3 regions of the Kitasatospora sp. CB02891 genome follow, and region 3 is predicted to be linked to each of the others. Evidence: riboswitches for the same ligand, from Rfam matches in the RefSeq annotation. Region 3 holds a riboswitch; each other region holds the start of a gene.
What was found. Region 3 has a riboswitch for cobalamin ahead of CG736_RS05835 (HoxN/HupN/NixA family nickel/cobalt transporter). Riboswitches for the same ligand answer to the same signal wherever they lie in the genome.
Positions count from the first base shown of each region.

Region 1: linked by a shared signal. The riboswitch ahead of CG736_RS14880 (prenyltransferase/squalene oxidase repeat-containing protein) and the one ahead of CG736_RS05835 (HoxN/HupN/NixA family nickel/cobalt transporter) in region 3 are both predicted to bind cobalamin.
Region 2: linked by a shared signal. The riboswitch ahead of metE (5-methyltetrahydropteroyltriglutamate--homocysteine S-methyltransferase) and the one ahead of CG736_RS05835 (HoxN/HupN/NixA family nickel/cobalt transporter) in region 3 are both predicted to bind cobalamin.

Region 1 is NZ_NNBO01000005.1:470,066-475,012, reverse strand. It holds gene CG736_RS14890 (histidine phosphatase family protein) at 1-316, shown strand, start outside; gene CG736_RS14885 (prenyltransferase/squalene oxidase repeat-containing protein) at 304-1,704, opposite strand; cobalamin riboswitch at 1,815-1,963, opposite strand; cobalamin riboswitch at 2,094-2,227, shown strand; gene CG736_RS14880 (prenyltransferase/squalene oxidase repeat-containing protein) at 2,328-4,947, shown strand, end outside.
Region 2 is NZ_NNBO01000005.1:477,116-482,062, forward strand. It holds gene metE (5-methyltetrahydropteroyltriglutamate--homocysteine S-methyltransferase) at 1-2,115, opposite strand, end outside; cobalamin riboswitch at 2,267-2,492, opposite strand; gene CG736_RS36210 (hypothetical protein) at 2,745-2,918, shown strand; gene CG736_RS14915 (hypothetical protein) at 2,915-3,160, shown strand; gene CG736_RS14920 (NAD(P)H-binding protein) at 3,390-4,304, shown strand; gene CG736_RS14925 (SDR family oxidoreductase) at 4,574-4,947, opposite strand, start outside.
Region 3 is NZ_NNBO01000002.1:60,980-65,926, forward strand. It holds gene CG736_RS05825 (Fpg/Nei family DNA glycosylase) at 238-1,044, shown strand; gene CG736_RS05830 (DUF6445 family protein) at 1,141-1,833, shown strand; cobalamin riboswitch at 1,913-2,109, shown strand; gene CG736_RS05835 (HoxN/HupN/NixA family nickel/cobalt transporter) at 2,107-3,255, shown strand; gene CG736_RS05840 (DMT family transporter) at 3,278-4,123, opposite strand; gene CG736_RS05845 (helix-turn-helix transcriptional regulator) at 4,249-4,827, shown strand; gene CG736_RS05850 (type B 50S ribosomal protein L31) at 4,916-4,947, opposite strand, start outside.

The sequences.
Region 1 (4,947 bases), on a different contig from region 3:
CGCGGCTGCCGAACCGGAGTCGATCGCCGCTTGGCTGTCCGACCCCGGTTTCGCCCCGCCCGGCGGGGAGTCCGTCGGCGCGCTGCTGGCCCGGGTCGGCGGCTGGCTGGACGCGCTGCCCGCCGACACCGGCCGCGTGCTCGCCGTGGCCGAGCCGGCCGTTGTCCGGGCCGCCGTGGTGCACGCCCTCGCCCTGCCGCCCGCCGCGTTCTGGCGGCTGGACGTCGCCCCGCTCACCGTCACCTCGCTCAGCGGGCGCGCCGCGCGCTGGAACCTGCGCTGCGGCGCGCCGCTGATGCCGCGTCAGCTGCCGTAGCGCAGGGAGACGGTGTCGCCGGCGTTGACGGTGGTGGCCCTGGTGGCGGTGGCGGCGGTGCCGTTGTCGAGGCGGACCTTCCAGCTGTTGGCGCCCGCGTTGGCGGTGCCGTTGACGGCGGTGATCGCGCCGCTGCCGCTGGACGGCGTGACGCCGGTGACGCAGCCGCTGGGGGTGGCGGTGGCGGCGGCGTCCAGGACGGCGCCGAGGGTGGTGGTGGAGCCGGTCGGGGTGAGGGTGACGGCGCAGACCTTGAGGTTTCCGGTGCCGTTGTCGACGGTGAGGGCGATCCGGGCGGCGGTGCCGGAGGTGAATGCCGTGGTGGCGACCCAGGTGGGGGCGCCGGAGGTGACGGGGGTGGGCGGGGTGGCGGTGAAGCCGCCGCCGGCCACCGCGCGCAGGCCGTCGACCGAGGCGTACGCGGACGGCGTGGTGTCGGTGGACTGGTACTTGAAGCCGCCGCCGGGGTTGAACTGCTGGGCGATCAGGTAGTCGACGGGGGTCTTGCCGCTGCCGCTGGTGAAGGCGGCGCCCTGCGGGTTGATGCCGCAGGCGTTCAGCCCGGAGACCGCCCAGCCGTTGGAGTCTGTGTTGGGGCCCCACATGGCGGCGAACGAGCCGTTGGCGTTCAGGTTGGCGGCCAGGAAGCTCGCGGCGGAGGTGATCGCGCTGTCGGTGCTGGGCACGCCGGCGGCGCACAGCGAGGCCATCGCGGCGCCGGTCATGTCGATGTCCGAGGCCTGGGCGAGCGCGGTCGGGTCGCCGGCGGCCTTGCTGTAGTTCCAGCCGCCGTCGGTGTGCTGGTTGGCGCGGACGGCGGCGGCCGAGGCGTCCAGCAGTGTCTGCGGGACACGCTGGCTCCCGCTCTGGGTACGGGCGTTGCCGAGCGCGAGCAGACCGAAGACGGTGCCGTTGAAGTTGCCGGACGGCCCCCAGTAGCCGGGTTCGGCGCTCTGCCAGTACGCGGCGAGGTCGGCGATCAGGTTGCGGCCTGCGCCGACCCGGGCCGGGTCGATGCCCGCGGCGTAGGAGTTGAGGATGGCCCGCTCGTAGTCGGTGACGACCGGGGACGCGCCGGGCCAGGTGGCGGCGGCGAGTTGGCCGCGGTAGACGGTGCGGGCGTTCTTGGCGGGGTCGGCGCCGGGCAGCACGTCCACGGCGGCGGTCCCGGCGGCGGCGAGCGCGCTGAACGCCCACTCGTTGGACAGCCCGCCGGAGGTGACGTAGCTGCCGTCGGCGGCCTGGAGGGTCTTCAGGTAGGCGACGCCGTTGGTCTTCGAAGTGGCGATCTGTGCGGGGGTGGCGGCCTGCGCGGGGACTGCGGTGCCCAGCAGCGCGCCCGCGGCGAGGGCGACGGCGGCCAGGGCGGTGGTGGAACGACGGGTCACAACGGACTCCTTGGGTCGGGGCGCCGACGCGTCCCCGTCGCACCGGCGGAACGCGCTGGCGTCCGGCCGGAGTCCGGGGCGGCCGCCGCCCGGATCGCGTGGGTGGCTTTCGCTCGTGGTGCACGGCCGGCAGGCATTCGGACTCGGGCGTGTGAAGGCCCCTCACCGTTGCGCGTCAGTCCCGGACTCCCACCGGGTTCCCCTGCTCGGCCACCGCGGACGGTACCCCACGCAGCAGGCCGGCCGACAGGGTGACGTACCCGACACGACTCCGGCGAGCCGTCGGTCCTACCGGTCAACCTCCGCCGATCAAGCGGTAGTTGCGCACCACTCCGAGCGCTCCGGGCGCACTTCGACTGGCTGCCGGGCGCGTTGACGCCCCCTCAGCTCACGTGGTCTGATGAACGGGTTTTCCACCTCGGAGGTCAGGGGAAGCCGGTCCGAATCCGGCGCTGACCCGCAACCGTAGCCCTGCCCGTGCGGCGGGGGAGCCGGAATGCCTGCCACCGGGGGTTCGTCAGCACCACATGCGTCGTCGCGGACTACGACGCAGTCGGTACGGGGGCCAGTCCGCCGTCCGCTGCCTTGTCACACCCCGCCACGACCCGATCAGGGAGTCACCGGTGAGGGTCAACCACAGCAGCACCAGCACGCACCCGTCCAGAACCCGTGGCCGCCGCCCGGCCGCCGCCCTGCTCGCGACGCTCGTCGCGGCCGCCACCACCGGCACCCTGCTGCTCGGACACCCGGGCACGGCGGCCGCCGACCCGGTCGAGCAGTGCACCGCCACCACCGGCGCGATCGTCGCGGTCGACTTCTCCCCCTGGGGCGGCGGCCTGGTCCGCGGCTGCGACGCCCACCCGACCACCGGCATGAACCTGCTGCACAACGCCGGGTTCACCACCGCGGGCACCGTGCACGACGGCCCCGGCTTCATCTGCCGGATCGGCACCGGTGCGTTCGCCACCGGCACCCAGTACCCGACCGCCGCCACCGAACCCTGCACCACTACCCCGCAGGGCAGCGCCTACTGGTCGTACTGGATCGCCGAACCCGGCGCCACCGCCTGGACGTACAGCCGCTTCGGCGCCGACGGCCAGAAGCCGAAGGCCGGCGAGGTCGAGGCCTGGGTGTACGGCGCGACCGACCTCGGCGGGACCACCGGCGGGCCGAAGTTCACCCCGGACGAGGTGCGGGCGAAGAACGCCGCCAGCCCGTCCCCGTCCCCGTCGCCCAGTGCGAGCGGCGGCCCCTCCGGCAGCCCGAGCCCGTCGCCCGGCGGGAGTTCGGGCACCGGCGCCCCGCCCGGCCGCACCGCCGATCCGGCTGCCGCCGCGGCCTGGCTGGCGGCGCAGCTGACGGACGGCGACCACATGGAGAACTGGGCGTTCGAGGGCCCGGACTTCCCGCGGACCGCGCTGACCGCGCTCTCGCTGGCCGGCTCCGGCACCCAGGACGCGGCGCTGCGCAAGGTCGCCGCGTTCCTGGCCGCACACGCCGACGCGTTCCTGTTCCCGAACGGCGCGTCGGCCGGCGCCGCGCCCGACGCCCGGGCCGCCGCGCTGCTGGCGCTGGTCGCCGAGGCCACCGGGGGCGACCCGCGCTCGTTCGGCGGCCGCGACCTGGTCGCGGCGCTCACCGACCACGTCTGCGACGCCGCCGGGCAGGGCGGGAAGTGCAGCGCCGCCGGGGACTTCCAGGGCGCGGCCAACCCGTGGACGCAGGCGATGGGCGTGATCGCGCTGGCCCGCGCCGGGGTCGTCCCGGCGCCCGCCGTGCTGGACCGGTTCGCCGGGGTGCAGTGCGCCGACGGCGGCTTCGCCGGCACGCTGATCCGCCCCGGCCAGTACTGCGAGTCCGACCCGCTGTCCACCGCCGAGACCGTGATCGCGCTGCGACTGGCGGGCGGCCACCAGCCGGTGGCCGACCGCGGGGTGGCCTGGCTGACCGCCCAGCAGGGGGCCGACGGCGCGTTCGTGCCGTACGCGGGCGCTTCCCCCGAGACCCTGTCCACCGCCGTCGCGGCTCAGGCCCTGCACGCTGCCGGGCGCACCGCCGAGGCCGACCGGGCCACCGCCTGGCTGGCCGCACGGCAGAACGCCGACGGCGGCCTCGGCCCCGACGAGTGGACCCCGGACTCGGAGGCGCCCGCCACCGAGCAGGCGATCCTCGCCCTCACCGGCACCGACCCGGCCACCGTGCTGCGGCGGGTCAACGCCCCGCAGCCCGCCCGCACCCCCGACCTCGCCAGGGCCGGCGCCTACCTGACCGACCGCGCCCGCCTGATCGACGGCCACTACTACGAGGGCTTCACCGACTTCGCCGACTTCGGCCTGACCATCGACACCGCGTACGCGCTGGCCGCCACCGGCACGGACGACGCGGCGCTGCGCCGGATCACCGACTTCCTCGACCAGCAGGGCAAGGACCGCTCCGAACGGTCCGTCAACGACTGGACGGCGATCGGCACCGAGTGGGCCGGCGGCGGCTCGGTCGCCAAGGAGGCGCTGCTCGCCGAGATCGTCGGACGCGACCCGCGGCACTTCGGCGGACAGGACCTGATCACCGCCCTGGACCGGATGGTCTGCGACCACGCCGACGTGAACGCGGGCTGCGACGGGCCGGGCAACTACCAGTGGGCGCAGTCGGTGTTCTCGCAGGCCCTCGGCGTGATGGCCCAGGTCCGGGCGGGGCACGCCGAGCAGGCCGGGCCGGCCGTCGCCTACCTGCGCGGGCTGCAGAACGCGGACGGCTCCTGGCCCAGCCTGATCCCCAACTCCCGTACCCCGGACGTGGATTCCACCGCGATCGCGGCGATGGCCCTGGACCTGCTGCCCGACCGGGAGAGCAGGCAGGCCGTCGAGCGGGCCCTCGGCTGGCTGGCCGCCCGGCAGTTGCCGGACGGCGGTTTCCCCGGCTCGGCGGGCAACTCGGTCAACTCGGCCGCGCTCGCCGTCCAGGGTCTGAGCCTGCGCCAGGACGCGTATGCGGCCCGGATCGCCCGGGCCACCGAGTTCCTCGCCGGGCAGCAGAACGCCGACGGCGGTTTCACCGTCGCCGCCGACGGCCCGCGCACCTCCGACCTGCGCGCCTCCGCCCAGGCGGCGGGCGGGGTCACCGGCCGCTCCTTCGGCACGCTCAGCCACAAGTTGGACGACAGCACTCCCGGCGAGCCCAGCGGCTCCCCGTCGCCGTCCTCCTCCGCGTCGCCCTCCGCCTCCGCCTCCGCGGAACCGACCGGGT
Region 2 (4,947 bases), on a different contig from region 3:
GATGTCCCACACGCCCGGGCCGACCTCCGCCGGGTAGCCGGCCGCGGCCAGCTCGTGGGCGACCTGCATGTGCGAGCGGGCCGCCTCCAGCGAGATGACGTCCGCGTCCAACTCCTCGATGGCGCGCAGGATGTCGCCGAACTCGGCATAGCACATGTGGGTGTGGATCTGGGTGTCGGCGCGGACTGCGGCGGTGGTGAGGCGGAACGCGTCGGTGGCCCAGTCCAGGTAGGCGGGCCGGCCCGCGCGGCGCAGCGGCAGCGTCTCGCGCAGCGCCGGCTCGTCCACCTGGATCACCGCCGCGCCCGCCGCCTCCAAATCCGCGACCTCGTCCCGCAGCGCCAGCGCGACCTGCCGGGCGGTGTCGGCGAGCGGCTGGTCGTCGCGGACGAACGACCAGGCCAGCATGGTCACCGGGCCGGTCAGCATTCCCTTGACCGGACGGTCGGTCAGGCTCTGCGCGTACGTGTACCAGTCGACGGTCATCGGGTACGGGCGGGAGATGTCGCCGGCGAGCACCGGCGGCCGCACGTAGCGGGTGCCGTAGGACTGCACCCAGCCGTGCCGGGTGGTCAGGTAGCCGGTGAGCTGTTCCGCGAAGTACTGCACCATGTCGTTGCGTTCGGGTTCGCCGTGCACGAGGACGTCCAGCCCGGCCTGCTCCTGGAAGGCGATCACCTCGCGGACCTCGTCCTCCATCCGCTTGCGGTAGTCCGCCTCCTCCAGTCGGCCCGCGTTCAACTCGGCGCGGGAGGCGCGCAGTTCGGCGGTCTGCGGGAAGGAGCCGATGGTGGTGGCGGGCAGCGGCGGCAGCTGCAACCGGGCGCGTTGGGCCTCGGCGCGGACGGCGTACGGGGCGTCGCGGCGGGTGTCGGCGGCGGTGACGGCCGCGGCGCGGGCCCGGACGGCCGGGTCGCGGGTGATCGGGGACGCGGCGCGGGACGCCAGGTCGGCGCGGTTGGCGGCGAGTTGGGCGGTGATGGCGGAGCGTCCCTCGCGCAGGGCGCGGGCCAGCAGCGCCGCCTCGGCGGCCTTCTGCCGGGCGAACGCCAGCCAGCGGCCGATCTGCGGGTCCAGGTCGCGCTCGGCGGCCACGTCGAGGGGCACGTGCAGCAGCGAGCAGGACGGGGCGACGTCCACCCGGTCGGCCAGGCCGAGCAGGGTGGCGAGGGTGGCGAGCGAGGCGCCCAGGTCGTTGATCCACACGTTGCGGCCGTCCACCACGCCCGCGACCAGGCGTTTCCCGGGCAGGCCGCCGACCGCGGCTAGGTCGGCGAGGTTGCCCGCGGCCGGGCCGGTGAAGTCCAGCGCCAGGCCCTCGACCGGCGACTTGGCGAGCACAGGCAGCGCCTCGCCGAGCCGGTCGAAGTAGGAGGCGACCAGCAGCTTCGGACGGTCCGTCAGCGCGCCGAGATCCCGGTACGCGCGAGCGGCGGCGTTCAGTTCGGCCGGCGTGCGGTCCTGTACGAGCGCGGGCTCGTCCAGCTGCACCCACTCGGCGCCGGCGGCCCGCAGGTCGGCCAGCAGTTCGGCGTACACGGGCAGCAGCCGGTCGAGCAGGGTGAGTGGTTCGAAGCCGTCCGGCGCGCCGGGTGCGGGCTTGGCGAGCAGCAGGTAGGTGACCGGGCCGAGCAGTACCGGCCGGGCCCGGTGGCCCTGGCCGAGTGCCTCGCGGAGTTCGCCGACCTGCTTGGCGGAGTCCGGGGCGAATACCGTGTCCGGCCCCAACTCGGGTACCAGGTAGTGGTAGTTGGTGTCGAACCACTTGGTCATCTCCAGCGGCGGCGTCTGCTGGGTGCCACGCGCCATGGCGAAGTAGCCGTCCAGCGGATCGGCCTCGTACGCGGCCCGGTGGCGGGGCGGGATCGCGCCGAGGGCGACGGTGGTGTCGAGCACGTGGTCGTACAGCGAGAAGTCGCCGGTGGGGACTTCGGTGATGCCGGCGCCCACCAGTTGGCGCCAGTTGGTGCAGCGCAGTTCGGCGGCGGTGGCGAGCAGCGCGTCGGCGGTGACGGCGCCCTTCCAGTAGCCCTCGATCGCCTTCTTCAGCTCCCGGTTCCCGCCCTGGCGGGGGTAGCCGTGGACGGTTGCCGCGGCTACGGACTTCGTAGTCAAGGGGACTCTCCTCGCGAGCCTTGATCCTGGGTCCGGTGCACAGGAGGGCGCGCGGGGTGGCGAAGACCGGGCGGTGCGGCGCTCGACCGCGCCTGCCCGCCGGGTGTCCGTGCCGACCCGCCCTCGAGGTCACCGGCTACCGGGTGCGAACGGACGCATCCGGGCAACGGGCAGGTCTTCGGACTCGCGGGCACACCCGGGGAGTTGATCGATCCCGGGCACCTACTGGCCGTCGCTTCCCAGGCCCGTCCGGACCCAGTGCGTATGACGGCGGTCGTTCCCACTCACCGCTGCGGGGCAGTCCCGGATTCCCACCGGGTTCCCTCTTACGACGCCCTGCCTGGCGGACAGGGCGAACCAGTTGCGCGGTCAGTCTAGAACGCCCCGGGCGGCTTCCGGCGCAAAGTCGGTGATGTGTCCGGTCCCTGGGAGGGGTCGGCGCGGCGCAGCAGGCAGGTGTCCGCGACCCAGCCCTTGCCCTCGCGCGCCTTCTGCCTCAACCCGGCGATCCGGTAGGCGAGTTCAGCCAGTGGGCCGGGTACCCGGGCCGGCGCCGTGATGGATGTGCCCGCCCTCGGGGTCGATCTCCGTGAACGCGACCTGCCCGTTCACCGGCACTGTACGACTGTGTGAGCGCCGAGCCGGACCGGGTCCTGGTGCCGCGGGCAGCGTGCTGGGTGATCATCTCCGGCCGCGGCCGCATCAGGTCCCGCCGCCCGGCCGTCACCGCGGAGAACGTCAACGCCGCGTGGACGGGCACGGTGGCGCCCGAGCCCACCAGGACCGACGAGGTCAGCCGGTGAACTCCTGGATCAACCTGGACGCGATCTGGCGGATCGTCGTGGTCGGCCTGCTCACCGGCGCCGGCCTGCCCGCCCTGTTCGCCCTCGGCCTGCGCCTGCTCAACCCGGCGCCCCTCCCCGGCCGGCCGGCCACCGACCGCCCCACCGCCGGACCGCTCGGCCGCACCCTGGCCGGGCTGATCTTCGCCGTGGTGCTCGCCACGATCGGCTGGGGCGTCTCCGGCATCGTCAACCACCGGTGACCGGTCGCCGGCAACGGCAGCAGGATGGAGGCCTTGCCCGGCGAACACGGCCGTCTGCCCTTCGCCGGCGACACCTCGGCCAGCACCGTGTGCGCAGGGGTGGATCACCCCGCCGGGAGCGGGCGGTTCCTGCCGGAGGCGGCTGCGTGGGCGATTCGCGGTCCGTAGGGTTGTCCCGAACGGGCCGAGCGGAGTGGCTTCCCGGCCCGGAGGGCAGGAGGTGGTCGCGGTGCAGTTCCAACCCGTCCTTGTCACTGGTGTCGGCGGGCGCGTCGGCGGGGTCGGACGAGCGGTCGTCGACCGGTTGCGTGCCGAGGGCGTGCCGGTCCGGGCGCTCGTGCACCACGACGACGAGCGGGCCTCGGCGCTGAGGGCCGTGGACGGCGTCGAGGTGGTGGTCGGTGACCTCACTCGCGGGGCCGACGTGGCCGAGGCGCTGGCGGGCTGCCGGCGGGCCTACTTCGGGATGGGCGTGTCGCCCGCGTACCTGGAGGCGGCGACGACGGTGGCCGCGGCCGCGCGGGAGAGCGGGGGTTTCGATCTGCTGGTGAGCATCTCGCAGATGACGGTCTCGCAGATGGACCTCACCAGCCGTGCGGAGTCCCGGCAGCAGCGGCTGCACTGGCTGACCGAGCACGTCCTCGACTGGTCGGGGGTCCCGGTCGTCCACGTCCGGCCCACCGTGTTCATGGAGAATCCGCTGTTCGCGCGGATCGCCCTCGCGTCGATCCTCCGCGACCGCACGATCCGTCTGCCGTTCGGGTCCGCGCGGACCTCGCCGGTCGCCGCAGCCGATGTGGCGGAGGTCGTCGCACGGCTGCTGCTCGATTCAGCTCCGCCGTCCCGCCGCGTCTACGAACTGACCGGAGCGCGCTCGCGTGACATGAGCGTCATCGCGGCCGAGTTCTCCGCCGCCTTGGGCCGGGCCATCACGTACGTCGACGTGCCGTACGAGGAGTGGTTGGACCGCGACCTCAGGACGCAGGACCTGCCGCCCCACGTCTTCGAGCACATCGCCACGATGGCGCGGCTGCACGGCGAGAACCGGTACGACCGGGCCACGAACGACGTTGCCGAACTCCTCGGACGCCCCCCGCTGGGGTTCGACCACTTCATCAGGAACACCCCCGGCCTGCGGCCGTAGCCGACTCCGTCGCTCCTGCCGTGGTCCGCCGGGGTCCTCAGTTGTCAGCGGGAGGAGAGACCTTGCCTCCCGAAGATCCTTCAGTTCCTCGCGGACCAGCCGGACGATCTGGCCCTCCTGCGGTCCTCGGGCCTTGTCGTTGCCGCCTACGAGGGCCCGGGCGCGGGGGTCGACGCCCAGTTCAGTCTGTGTCGCTCGGGGCAGTCACCTCGGCCGGAGCTGGCGAGGCGCCAGGTGGCGAGCTTGCCCCACCGGGACCCTGACTCTTTTCACAGGGAGTCCACGAGCCCGCCGTCGATGACGAAGTCGGCACCCGTGATGTTCGCGGCGCCTGGGCCGGCGAGGAACAGGACGAGGTCCGCGACCTCCGCCGGGCGGGTGAAGCGGCCGGTCGCGGACTGGGCCGCGGCAGCGCGGGCCACGTCGTCGGGGCCGGTACCACGGGATCGACCGACCGTGGCGGCGACGCCATCGGTGCCCTGCCACAGCGCGGTCTCCACCGGGCCGGGGCCGATCGTGTTCACCCGCACCCCCTGTGGTCCCACCTCCTTGGACAGGGCCTTGCAGAAGTTGGTCAGTGCAGCCTTGGCGGCACCGTAGTCGATGACCAGGGGGTCCGGCAGCCGGGCGTTGACCGAGGAGA
Region 3 (4,947 bases):
GTGCTGCGCTTGCCTTTCCGCTGCGCGGGGCTGTGCTGCGCTTGCCTTTCCGCTGCGCGGGGCTGTGCTGCGCTTGCCTTTCCGCTGCGCGAGTGTGTTCCTTGTCTGACCTGCAGGTTTTCGCTTGGTCGCTTGCGCCGGTGGCTTCGGGAGGCGGGGCTTTGGGCTCTGTCGGGGTGTCGGTGGGGGCTGGGAGAATGGGGGTGTTGGACGGGAACGGATGAGGAGTTGACGCGGGTGCCCGAGGGGCATGTGGTGCATCGGTTGGCGGGGTTGAACGGGGAGCTGTTCGGGGGGCGGGTGGTGGGGGTTTCTTCGCCGCAGGGGCGCTTCGCGGAGGGCGCGGCGCTGTTGGACGGGCGGGTGTTGGACGTCGCGGAGGCGCACGGGAAGCACCTGTTCCTGGGGTTCGGGGACGATTGGCTGCACGTGCATCTGGGGTTGTACGGGAAGTACGAGTTCGGGGTGGGGGAGGCGCCGGCGCCGGTCGGGCAGGTGCGGTTGCGGATGGTGAACGAGGGCGGGTTCGCGGATCTGCGGGGGCCGACGGCGTGCGAGGTGATCACGCCGGGGGAGAAGGCGGCGTTGCACCGGCGGCTCGGGCCGGATCCGTTGCGGGCGGGGGAGGTCGGGGACGCGGCGTGGGAGCGGATCTCCCGGAGCGGGACGTCGGTGGCCGCGTTGTTGATGGACCAGAAGGTGCTGGCGGGTGTCGGCAACGTGTACCGCGCGGAGGTGCTGTTCCGGTTGGGGATCAGTCCGCACCGGGCGGGGCGGGAGCTGCGCCGGGCGGAGTGGGACGCGATCTGGTCGGAGTTGGTGGCGCTGATGCGGGAGGGGGTCGCGGCGGGGCGGATCGACACCGTCCGGCCTGAGCACACGCCGGAGGCGATGGGGCGGCCGCCGCGGGTGGACGACCACGGTGGTGAGGTGTACGTGTACCGGCGGCAGGACCAGCCGTGCCTGGTGTGCGAAACCCCGGTGCGGACGGAGGAGTTGGCGGCCCGGAACCTGTTCTGGTGCCCCCGCTGCCAGCAGTCCTGACGCTCTGTCACCAAAACGGGTCGCAGGGGAAGCCTTGACGGAAGGTTGACCGCTCCTTGGTCGAGGGCTCCGGAGCCCGCTCCTATTGTCGGGTTCATGTCCGCACAACCGTTCCGGGGCCCCCGTCCGACTCCGGCCCTTCCGGTCCTGCCGTACCGCAAACCCACCAAGGGTCGTGATTACTGGGTGCTGGACGACGTGCTGCCGGATCCGGACGCGGTGCGCGCCCGGCACCTGGCCCGTACCGACTGGGACGAGGGGTACCCGCACAAGCCGGAGTCGTGGCCGGGGCTGCGGGGGATGCCGGGCCTGGAGCCGGACGAGTTGGCGCACGTCGAGAAGCTGGTGCGGGAGACCGTCGGGGTGCCCAGGGTGTGGGCGCTCAGCGAGGCCGAGGGCGGCACCTTCAACCACAACTGCGTGCAGGTGGTGGGGGAGGGGGAGTGCGAGCCGCGTCCGCACACCGATTCGCGTTCGCTGTGCCGTTACGCGGCGGTGCTGTACCTCAACCCGAACGTGCCGAAGCGGTGCGGGACCAGTTTCTACCGGCAGAGCCTGCCGGGCGGCCGGCTCGGCGGGAACACCGTGGTCGCCCCGCACAACAACCTGGTGGACGCGCTCGGCACCCGTTTCGTCCCGCCGGACTCGTTCACCGAGGATCTGGCCGTCCCGCACCGCTACAACCGGCTGCTGCTGTACACCGCCAACCTGATGCACACCGCGACCGAGTACTACGGCACCACGCTGGACGAGAAGCGGATGACCTGCGTGTTCTTCTGGATGGCCTGACCCGCCGTCACCTCGCGGGGCGGGGTGATCTGCGACACCTCCGGAGGGGTCCGGTCTTGCCGCTGCGCCCGGGACGGTTCTACGGTGGACGGGCCGTGGTGTTCGGGAAGCCGGTGCACTGTGCTCGTCACAGGAGTCCGGAGCGGCCCTCGCCACTGTGATCGGGGAGTCGTCGGCTCCCACCTCGTGCCACTGGCCGTTCGCGGCCGGGAAGGCCGGGCGCCGACGCCGAACACCCCGTCAGCCAGGAGACCGGCCACGGCATCTCACGAAGTGATCCACGAGGTGCTGGAGCGTGATGCGCGGATGACCGCGTCCGATTCGACCATGCCCGGAAACGTCCCGGGCTCCCCTGTTCCTGCTTTCCGCTGGCGCCGCGAGGACACCTGGCGCACCGCCGGCCTGATGGCGGTGATCCTGGCCCTGCACGTGGCGGCGTTCGGGACGCTGCTGTTCCTGGTGGTGCCGGAGAAGTACCAGGTGGGTACCCAGGTGTTCGGTGTGGGCCTGGGCATCACCGCGTACACCCTGGGCATGCGGCACGCCTTCGACGCCGACCACATCGCGGTGATCGACAACACCACCCGCAAGCTGATGGCGGACGGCCGCCGGCCGGTCTCGGTGGGCTTCTGGTTCGCGCTTGGGCACTCCTCGATGGTGGTGCTGATGGCCGCGCTGGTGGCCGGCGGGGCCGCGCTGGCGGGCACGCTGATGGACGAGGGTTCGACGACCCATCAGGTGCTGGGCACCATCGGCACCACCGCCTCGGGGGCGTTCCTGTACCTGATCGCGGCGCTCAACCTGGTGGCCCTGCTGGGCATCCTGCGGGTGTTCCGGGCGATGCGGGCCGGCCAGTACGACGAGGCCGAGCTGGAGAAGCACCTGGATTCCCGGGGCTTCCTGGCCCGGGTGCTGAGCCGGGCGACCCGGTCGATCACCCGGCCCGGCCAGATGTTCCCGGTGGGCATGGTGCTGGGCCTGGGCTTCGACACCGCCACCGAGGTCACCCTGATGGTGATGGCGGGCTCGGGCGCGGCGTCCGGCCTGCCCTGGTACGCGATCGTCTGCCTGCCGCTGCTGTTCGCGGCCGGGATGAGCCTGTTCGACACCCTGGACGGCACGTTCATGAACTTCGCCTACCAGTGGGCGTTCTCCAACCCGGTCCGCAAGGTGTACTACAACCTGACCATCACGGGTCTGTCGATCGCGGTGGCCTTCGTGATCGGCACCATCGAGCTGGTCGCGGTGCTGCACGACAAGTTCGGCCTGGACGATCCGGTGTCCGGCTGGATCGCCGGACTCAGCCTGGACAACGTGGGCTTCGTGATCGTCGGCCTGTTCGTGGTGGTGTGGGCGGCGGCGATCGGCTACTGGCGGATCGCCCGACGGTCCAAGGCGTTCTCCGGAGTCGGAGCCACATGACCCGAAGCAGGGTGGCAGGGCGTCAACTGGCGGCCAGGATCAGCGTTCCGGCCACGGCCAGCCCGGCGCCGACCACCTGTACCCGCAGCAGTCGCTCCTTGAGCAGGCCGCGCGCCATCAGCGCCGTCACCACGGGGTAGAGCGAGGCCAGTGCCGCCGCCACCGCGACCGAGCCCAGGTGGGTGGCGGCGGCGTACAGGCCGTTCGCGGTCACGTCCGCGACGCCGACGGCGGTCAGCGAGGGCAACGAGCGGGCCGCGCCGCGCAGTTCGAGCGGCTCCCGGCGGGCGGCGGCGGCCAGCATGCCGATGCCGACGACGGCGTTGGTCAGTCGTTGCACGCACAGCGTCAGCAGCAGTCCGCCGCCGGCGCTGGCGTGCGCGATCAGGGCGAGCACCGCGCCGAACGCGAGCGCGGCGGAGAGGGTGAGGACGAGCACCTGGCGGCTCACGGCCGGTCCGCCGCGCTGCGGGCCGCCCGCCAGCACGACCCCGGCGATCGCCACCAGGATCCCCAGCCCCTGGACGACGCCCGGCCGCTCGCCGAGGAACAGGCCGACCCCGATCGGCACCAGGACGCCGACGGTGGCCAGCGGCGAGACCACGCCCATCGGTCCGAGGGCGAGGGCCCGGTAGAACGCGAGCAGGGCGAACGGCCCGAGCACGCCGGCCGCGACGGCGTACCGGAGCGCGGGCCCGGCGTCCGCCCAGCCGCCGGTGGCGGTGACGGCCACCGCGAGGACCAGGGCGGCCGCGGTCTGCGAGAGCACCACGACGCCGAGCGCGGGCAGTCGGCGGGTGATCGTGCCGCCGCCGTAGTCGGCGACGCCCCAGAGCAGGCTGGCGAGCAGGGCGAGAGCGGCGCTCATGAGGCCGGGAGCGCGTCGGGTCGGGGCAGCATGGTGGACTCCGCAGTACAGTCGGTGGACCTGTCGTGCGGTCGCAGCATAGTTCACCCCCCTGAACCGACCCAACCAATATATTGGACTCAAGCGTGCCGGAACCCGATCTCGTCACCCAGGCCCTCGCCCGCAACCTCAAGCGGCTGCGCACCGAACGCGGCCACACCCTGGACGCCCTCGCGGCCCGCTCCGGCGTCAGCCGCGGCATGGTGGTCCAGATCGAGCAGGCCCGCACCAACCCCAGCGTCGGCACCGTGGTCCGCCTCGCCGACGCCCTCGGCGTCTCGATCGCCCGTCTGCTCGACTACGACGAGACCTCGGTGGTGCGGATCGTCCCCGCCGAGGAGGCGGTGCGGCTGTGGAGCGGCCCGGACGGCGGCAGCGGCGTCCTGCTGAACGGCATCGAGGCCCCCGGCCCGCTGGAGCTGTGGAACTGGCACCTGCGACCCGGCGAGACCCACGCCTCCGACCCGCACCCGGCCGGCACCGTCGAGATCGCCCGGATCGACGAGGGCGAACTCACCCTGGTGCTCGACGGCCGCGCCCACCGCGTCCCGGCCGGCTCCACCGCCTCCTACGAGGCCGGCACCGCCCACAGCTACCGCAACGAGGGCGACGTCGACTGCCGCCTCACCCTGGTGGTCTCCGTCCCCCCGCCGGCCGGCAGATGAGCCCGGCCGGTACGTGAGCAGGCCGATCGGGGCATCGGCATGGGCGAAGGGCCCCGGGAGACTCCCGGGGCCCTTCGCCCGCCGGCTGTCAGAGGCCGTACCTGCGGCGGTACAGCTCCA